2 regions of the Variovorax raffinosi genome follow, and region 1 is predicted to be linked to the other one. Evidence: riboswitches for the same ligand, from Rfam matches in the RefSeq annotation. Region 1 holds a riboswitch; the other holds the start of a gene.

Region 1 (3,410 bases):
CGCATACATCGACTCGTCGCGCACGATACCGCCTTTGCCGACCTGTCCGGGCTGCAGTTCGAACTGCGGCTTGACCAGCAGGAGCAGGCGGCCGTCATCGGCCAAAAACTCGACGACAGCCGGCAGCACCAGCGTGAGCGAGATGAACGACAGGTCGCCAACGATCAGGTCGAAACGCGACTCGCCCTCTTCTTCCAGATCGTCCGGCGAGAGGGCCCGCGCATTGACACCTTCGATGGCGACCACGCGCTCGTCCTCGCGCAACTTCGCATGCAGTTGCCCGTGGCCGACATCGACCCCCACGACCTTCGTCGCGCCGCGCTGCAGCAGGCAATCGGTGAAGCCGCCGGTCGACTGGCCCACGTCGAAGCACAGCTTGCCGGCGGGATCGATCCCGCTGACCTGCAGTGCCCCTTCGAGCTTGAGGCCGCCGCGCGACACATAGCGCGCCTCGGCCGCATCGACCAGTTCCAGCTCGGCGGACTCGGGCACGTCGTCCTTGTTCTTGACGACCGAGCGCCACGCGTCGCTCGTGCCCGCGTCGCGCCAGCGCATGCCGCCGGCAATCAGCCGCACGGCCTGCGAACGCGACGCGGCAAGGCCGCGCTCCACCAACAGTTGATCAGCGCGCATGTGCCCGATCAGTAGCGGTACGTGTCCGGCTTGTACGGGCCGTTCTTGCTCACGCCGATGTAGGCTGCTTGCGAGTCCGTCAGTTCGGTCAGCATGGCGCCGACCTTCTTCAGGTGCAGGCGTGCGACCTTCTCGTCCAGGTGCTTGGGCAGCACGTAGACCTTGCCGACCTGGTAGGCGTCGGGCTTGGTGAACAGCTCGATCTGGGCGATGGTCTGGTTCGCGAACGACGACGACATCACGAAGCTCGGGTGGCCCGTGCCGCAGCCCAGGTTCACCAGGCGGCCCTTGGCCAGCAGGATGATCTTCTTGCCGTCCGGGAAGGTGATGTGGTCGACCTGCGGCTTGATTTCTTCCCACTCGTACTTCTCGATCGAAGCGACGTCGATCTCGTTGTCGAAGTGGCCGATGTTGCAGACGATGGCCTGGTCCTTCATCTTGGCCATCGTGTCGTGCGTGATGACGTCCTTGTTGCCGGTGGTCGTCACGAAGATGTCGGCCTTGTCGGCGGCATATTCCATGGTCACGACCTTGTAGCCTTCCATCGCGGCCTGCAGGGCGTTGATCGGGTCGATCTCGGTCACCCACACTTGCGCCGACAGTGCGCGCAGTGCCTGTGCCGAGCCCTTGCCCACGTCGCCGTAGCCGGCCACGCAAGCGACCTTGCCGGCGATCATCACGTCGGTTGCGCGCTTGATGCCGTCCACCAGCGATTCACGGCAGCCGTACAGGTTGTCGAACTTGCTCTTGGTGACCGAGTCGTTCACGTTGATGGCGCGGAACAGCAGCGTGCCCTTGGCGCTCATCTCGTTCAGGCGGTGCACGCCCGTGGTGGTTTCTTCGGTCACACCGATGATTTCGGCGGACTTGCGGGTGTACCAGGTCGAATCGACAGCCAGCTTGGCCTTGATCGCGGCGTACAGGATGCGCTCTTCTTCGCTGGTCGGGTTGGCCAGCACGCCCAGGTCCTTCTCGGCGCGTTGGCCCAGATGCATCAAGAGCGTGGCGTCGCCGCCGTCGTCCAGGATCATGTTCGGGCCTTCACCCTTCGAACCCTTGGGGCCGAAGTCGAAGATGGCGTGCGTGTATTCCCAGTAGTCCGTCAGCGACTCGCCCTTGATGGCGAACACCGGCGTGCCTGCGGCAGCGATGGCGGCGGCGGCGTGGTCCTGCGTCGAGAAGATGTTGCACGAAGCCCAGCGCACTTCGGCGCCCAGGGCTTGCAGCGTCTCGATCAGCACGGCCGTTTGAATGGTCATGTGCAGCGAGCCCGTGATGCGCGCGCCCTTGAGCGCCTGGCCCTTGGAGAACTCTTCACGGATGGCCATCAGGCCGGGCATTTCGGTTTCCGCAATGCGGATTTCCTTGCGGCCCCAGGCGGCAAGGGAAAGGTCGGCGATCGCCTGGTTGACGGTCGAAACGGGGGTCGGCTTGAGAACAGCGCTCATGAGAACTCCAAAACTGGTTTGAAAGATGCCACTGCGTACGGGGAAAAAACTCACCGCGAGAACAGCGGGTGAGCGTGGTTGCGATGTGGTCCGAGCCTCACGCCTGATGGCGCTGCAACGCTCCTCGGAACGGCGGATTGTAGACGGGGCGCAAGGCCGAGCCAAGCCGGGGGGTTTGGGCTGGCATTTGTCAGCCTCGGCGTTACAGACACCTCTTTTTACGATTTCCCCGGGGTTCGGTTCAGGAGCCAGCCGGCTCGCTGCCTAGCCCATCTGAAAAGAAGAGGGATCCACATGAGAGTGACGAGATATCTCGCGGGTTGCGGACTGGTCGCCTTGCTGGCGGCCTGCGGAGGTGGTGGTGGCGGTGCACCGGGCGGCGGGCTCCCGCTTGCCGCTGGCAATGCCCAGCCGCAAGCGGAGGTCGCGATGGCCCCTGCGATGGCCAAGGCACAGGACAACACCGACGCGCGCAGCGGCACCTACCGCGTCTACGCGGCCAACGGCACGCAGCAGACGCTGTCGGTCGACTTCGACGCTGGCAGCTACACGATGACCGACAACCTCGGCGCGGCGGAATCCGGCTCCTTCAGCGAGGACTTCACCGAACCGGGCACCTACGTCTTTGCCAGCGGCCGCGTCACCACTACGGCGAACACGGCGCGCTTCCGTGTCACGGCCGATGCCATCGTCGGTGCGTTCCCGTTCCAGACGGCGTATTCGAGCCCCGCCACGTACGCCGTACAGCCCTTCGCGGCCGCACGCGACTTCGTGACCACCGCATCGCAACTGGACGGCACCTACAACCGCTTCGGCATCACGCGCAGTCCCGGTGGCCCGGATTCGCAGATGCTCGCCATGCGCATTTCGGGCAGCGGCACGCTGCTGGAGTTCTGCTTCGACAACGTGATCTACAAGATCGACCTCTGCCCCGCCGCCTCGAAGCGAACCTACACGGTCGCGGCTGGAACCGACGACGCATGGGTCGCGACGAACACCGCCAACGCGAACGAAACCGCGAACTTCCGCATGGCGCGCATCGGGGGCCAGAACGTCTATCTGAGCGCGGGCCTGAGCACCACGCCGGCGGTGCAGTTCATGCGGATCGCCCTGCCCGAGTCGCCCAACTGGCCCACCACGCGCGGCCTGGGCGCATCGACCGAGGGCAGTTGGGGCAGCAACCTCGTCGACACCGCGAACTCGGTGCGAACGGCCACCAACCCGGATGGCAGCTACGGCATCCTGACGCTTCCGGTGGGCGGCACCTTCTCGTCGCAGCCCGAAGGCATCCGCCTGGTCAACGGCAGCGGAACGCGCAAGTACTACGCG
Region 2 (3,410 bases), on a different contig from region 1:
GACGGCCCAGAAAGCCCACTGCCTGCGCATGCCCGCGCCCTCAGAGGCCCGCGCTTTTCAGCCGCGCGGCCTGGTCCTTGAAGATGTCCGGCGGCTTCTTCTCGTAGTACGGAAACTGGCTGCCGTGGGTGTTGCCTAGCACCTGGTTGACTTCGTCCAGGTGGTTCTGGCGGTAGTCGCCCAGGTGCGTGCCCAAGCGGGTGGTGCAGGCCGCGAGCAGACCGTCGTTGGCTTCGCCGAAGAAGAAGAGGGTGCCCAGCGCCGAGAGGGCCGCATCGCTCGGGTCGAACAGGCTCAAGCCGGTCGAGACGCCCGACCACGAGTAGTAGCGCACGCCGTTGACCACGGCCGCGCCGCTCTTGACGTCGCATGAGGAGCCCGCGACCGGGCGCCCCTGCGGGAATTTCTTGTCGAAGGCCGCGCCGCCCGCGGTGGTCAGCGAGGCGAGGGCGTTCAGGGGCACTTCGGGCAACTGGCTCGGGTCCTTGCCCGACAGGAAGCCGATCACGTTCGTCAGCAGTCCGATGGCGGTCACGGCCACGCCTTGGGCGATGCTTCCATCGGGCAGCGTGGCCAGCAGGTCCGCCACCTTCGAGCCGCCGTTCGCACCGCCCACCGAGGTGACCGAGGCGATCATGTCCGGAGCCACCGCCGCAACGTAGCGCACCGTGGGCGCGCCCTGCGAATGGCCGATCAGGTTGAACTTGAGCGTGGGGTTCTTCTCCAGCACGCGGATGGTCTTGAGCTCCTGCAGCAACTGCTCGCCGCGAATCTCCGAGGTGTTGGTGCCCGACACCTGGGCCACGTAGACCTTGGCGCCCGCGCCGGCCAGCTTGCCGGGAATGCCGTAGAAGTAGTCGACGCCCAGCAGGTTGTCGAAGCCCAGCAGGCCATGGACCAGCACGATCGGGTACCTGGTCCTGGCCTCGTCGGATGTCGCCCGGGCCTGCACCAGCGTCGAGCTGCCGCTGGCGGCGGCATGGGCGTTGTGCGCCAGGGCTCCCGCGACCATGAGGCCGCAGCAAAGCGCCACGGCGCGCATCGGATGGGCTGCTGCATGCTGCAGCCGGGCATTCCACTTCTTGGCCATTCGGCGCTCTCCCTTACGTTGGTTGAAAAACACGAACGTTCGTTCGGAAACGGTGGCCGCATTCTGTGGATCGACGCCGAAATGGAAACTGGGGTTTTCCCCGGGGCTGGCCGAATCGACCTAAAATACGCGACTTCCCAAGGAGCGTTGCAGCGGCTTGCCACAGAGGCAAACCGTCAGGCTTGGGGCGACAACGACGCTCGCCTGTTTGACTTTTCCGCAGGTGAGGCCATGTCCCAGATTCCCGCTCCCTCTTCCGCTTTTGTTCCCCCTCCCATGAAGCTGTCCGGTCTCGAACCGGTCGCCATCGGCGCGGGCACGCTGTTCGTCAACATCGGCGAGCGCACCAACGTCACCGGCTCCAAGGCCTTCGCGCGGATGATCCTGAACGGCCAGTTCGAAGAGGCCCTGGCCGTCGCGCGCCAGCAGGTCGAGAACGGCGCCCAGGTCATCGACATCAACATGGACGAGGCCATGCTCGACAGCAAGGTCGCCATGGTCCGCTTCCTGAACCTCATTGCCAGCGAGCCCGACATCGCGCGCGTGCCGGTGATGGTCGACAGCTCCAAGTGGGACGTGATCGAGGCCGGCCTGCGCTGCATCCAGGGCAAGGGCATCGTCAACTCCATCTCCATGAAGGAGGGCGTGGACAAGTTCAAGCACGAGGCGAAGCTGGTGCGCCGCTACGGCGCCGCCGCCGTGGTCATGGCCTTCGACGAGAAGGGCCAGGCCGACACCTACGCGCGCAAGATCGAGATCTGCGAGCGGGCCTACCGCATCCTGGTCGACGAGGTGGGCTTCCCGCCCGAAGACATCATCTTCGACCCGAACATCTTCGCCATTGCCACCGGCATCGAGGAGCACGACAACTACGCGGTCGACTTCATCGAAGCCGTGCGCTGGATCAAGCAGAACCTGCCGGGCGCCAAGGTGTCGGGCGGCGTGTCGAACGTGAGCTTCAGCTTCCGCGGCAACGACCCGATGCGCGAAGCCATCCACACCGTGTTCCTGTACCACGCGATCCAGGCGGGCATGGACATGGGCATCGTCAACGCCGGCATGGTCGGCGTGTACGACGACCTGGAGCCGATCCTGCGCGAGCGCGTGGAAGACGTGGTGCTCAACCGCCGCCCCGATGCCGGCGAGCGCCTTGTCGAGATCGCCGAGACCGCCAAGAGCGGCGCCAAGGACGAGAGCAAGCGCCTCGAATGGCGCGGCACGCCCGAGGCCCCGGTGCACGTCAACCAGCGGCTGTCGCACGCCATGGTGCACGGCATCACCGACTTCATCGTCGAGGACACCGAAGAGGCCTACCAGCAGATCCTGGCCAAGGGCGGCCGTCCGCTGCACGTGATCGAAGGCCCGCTCATGGATGGCATGAACATCGTGGGCGACCTGTTCGGCGCCGGCAAGATGTTCCTGCCGCAGGTGGTGAAGTCGGCGCGCGTGATGAAGTCTGCCGTGGCCCACCTGCTGCCCTACATCGAGGAAGAAAAGCTGCGCGACGAGGCCGCTGGCCGCGACGTGCGCACCAAGGGCAAGATCATCATCGCCACCGTGAAGGGCGACGTGCATGACATTGGAAAGAACATCGTGACCGTCGTGCTCCAGTGCAACAACTTCGAAGTGGTGAACATGGGCGTGATGGTCCCGTGCCACGAAATCCTGGCGCGTGCCAAGGTCGAGGGCGCGGACATCGTGGGCCTGTCGGGCCTGATCACGCCGAGCCTCGAAGAAATGCAGTACGTGGCCGGCGAGATGCAGCGCGACGACCATTTCCGCATCAAGAAGATCCCGCTGATGATCGGCGGCGCCACCACCAGCCGCGTGCACACCGCCGTGAAGATCGCGCCGCACTACGAAGGCCCCGTGGTCTACGTGCCCGACGCCTCGCGCAGCGTGAGCGTGGCGCAGTCGCTGCTGAGCGACCAGGCCACCGCGTACATCGACGAGATCAACGCCGACTACGAGAAGGTGCGCACCCAGCACGCCAACAAGAAGCAGGTGCCGATGTGGCCGCTGGCCAAGGTGCGCGCCAACAAGACGCCCATTGACTGGTCGAACTACACGCCGCCGGTGCCCAAGTTCATCGGCCGCCGCGTCTTCAAGAACTTCGACCTCACCGAGCTGGCCAAGTACATCGACTGGGGCCCGTTCTTCCAGACCTGGGACCTGGCCGGCCCGTTCCCCGCCATCCTGAAGGACGAAGTCGTCGGCACCGAGGCCGTGCGCGTGTACGCCGACGGCCAGCGCATGCTCAAGCGGCTGATCGAAGGCCGCTGGCTCAGCGCCAGCGGCATCGTCGGCTTCTGGCCCGCCA

Evidence for each region. Region 1 has a riboswitch for S-adenosylhomocysteine ahead of ahcY (adenosylhomocysteinase). Riboswitches for the same ligand answer to the same signal wherever they lie in the genome.
Region 2: it holds a riboswitch for S-adenosylhomocysteine, as region 1 does, so the genes downstream of both, metH (methionine synthase) here and ahcY (adenosylhomocysteinase) in region 1, are expected to answer to the same signal.

The regions. Positions count from the first base shown of each region.
Region 1 is NZ_JBPJZR010000007.1:290,211-293,620, forward strand. Features, by position in the region: gene ACSFB7_RS21985 (TlyA family RNA methyltransferase) at 1-633, opposite strand, end outside; gene ahcY (adenosylhomocysteinase) at 642-2,081, opposite strand; S-adenosyl-L-homocysteine riboswitch at 2,145-2,213, opposite strand; gene ACSFB7_RS21995 (hypothetical protein) at 2,376-3,410, shown strand, end outside.
Region 2 is NZ_JBPJZR010000022.1:35,583-38,992, forward strand. Features, by position in the region: gene ACSFB7_RS36480 (lipase secretion chaperone) at 1-30, opposite strand, end outside; gene ACSFB7_RS36485 (esterase/lipase family protein) at 41-1,090, opposite strand; S-adenosyl-L-homocysteine riboswitch at 1,224-1,299, shown strand; gene metH (methionine synthase) at 1,367-3,410, shown strand, end outside.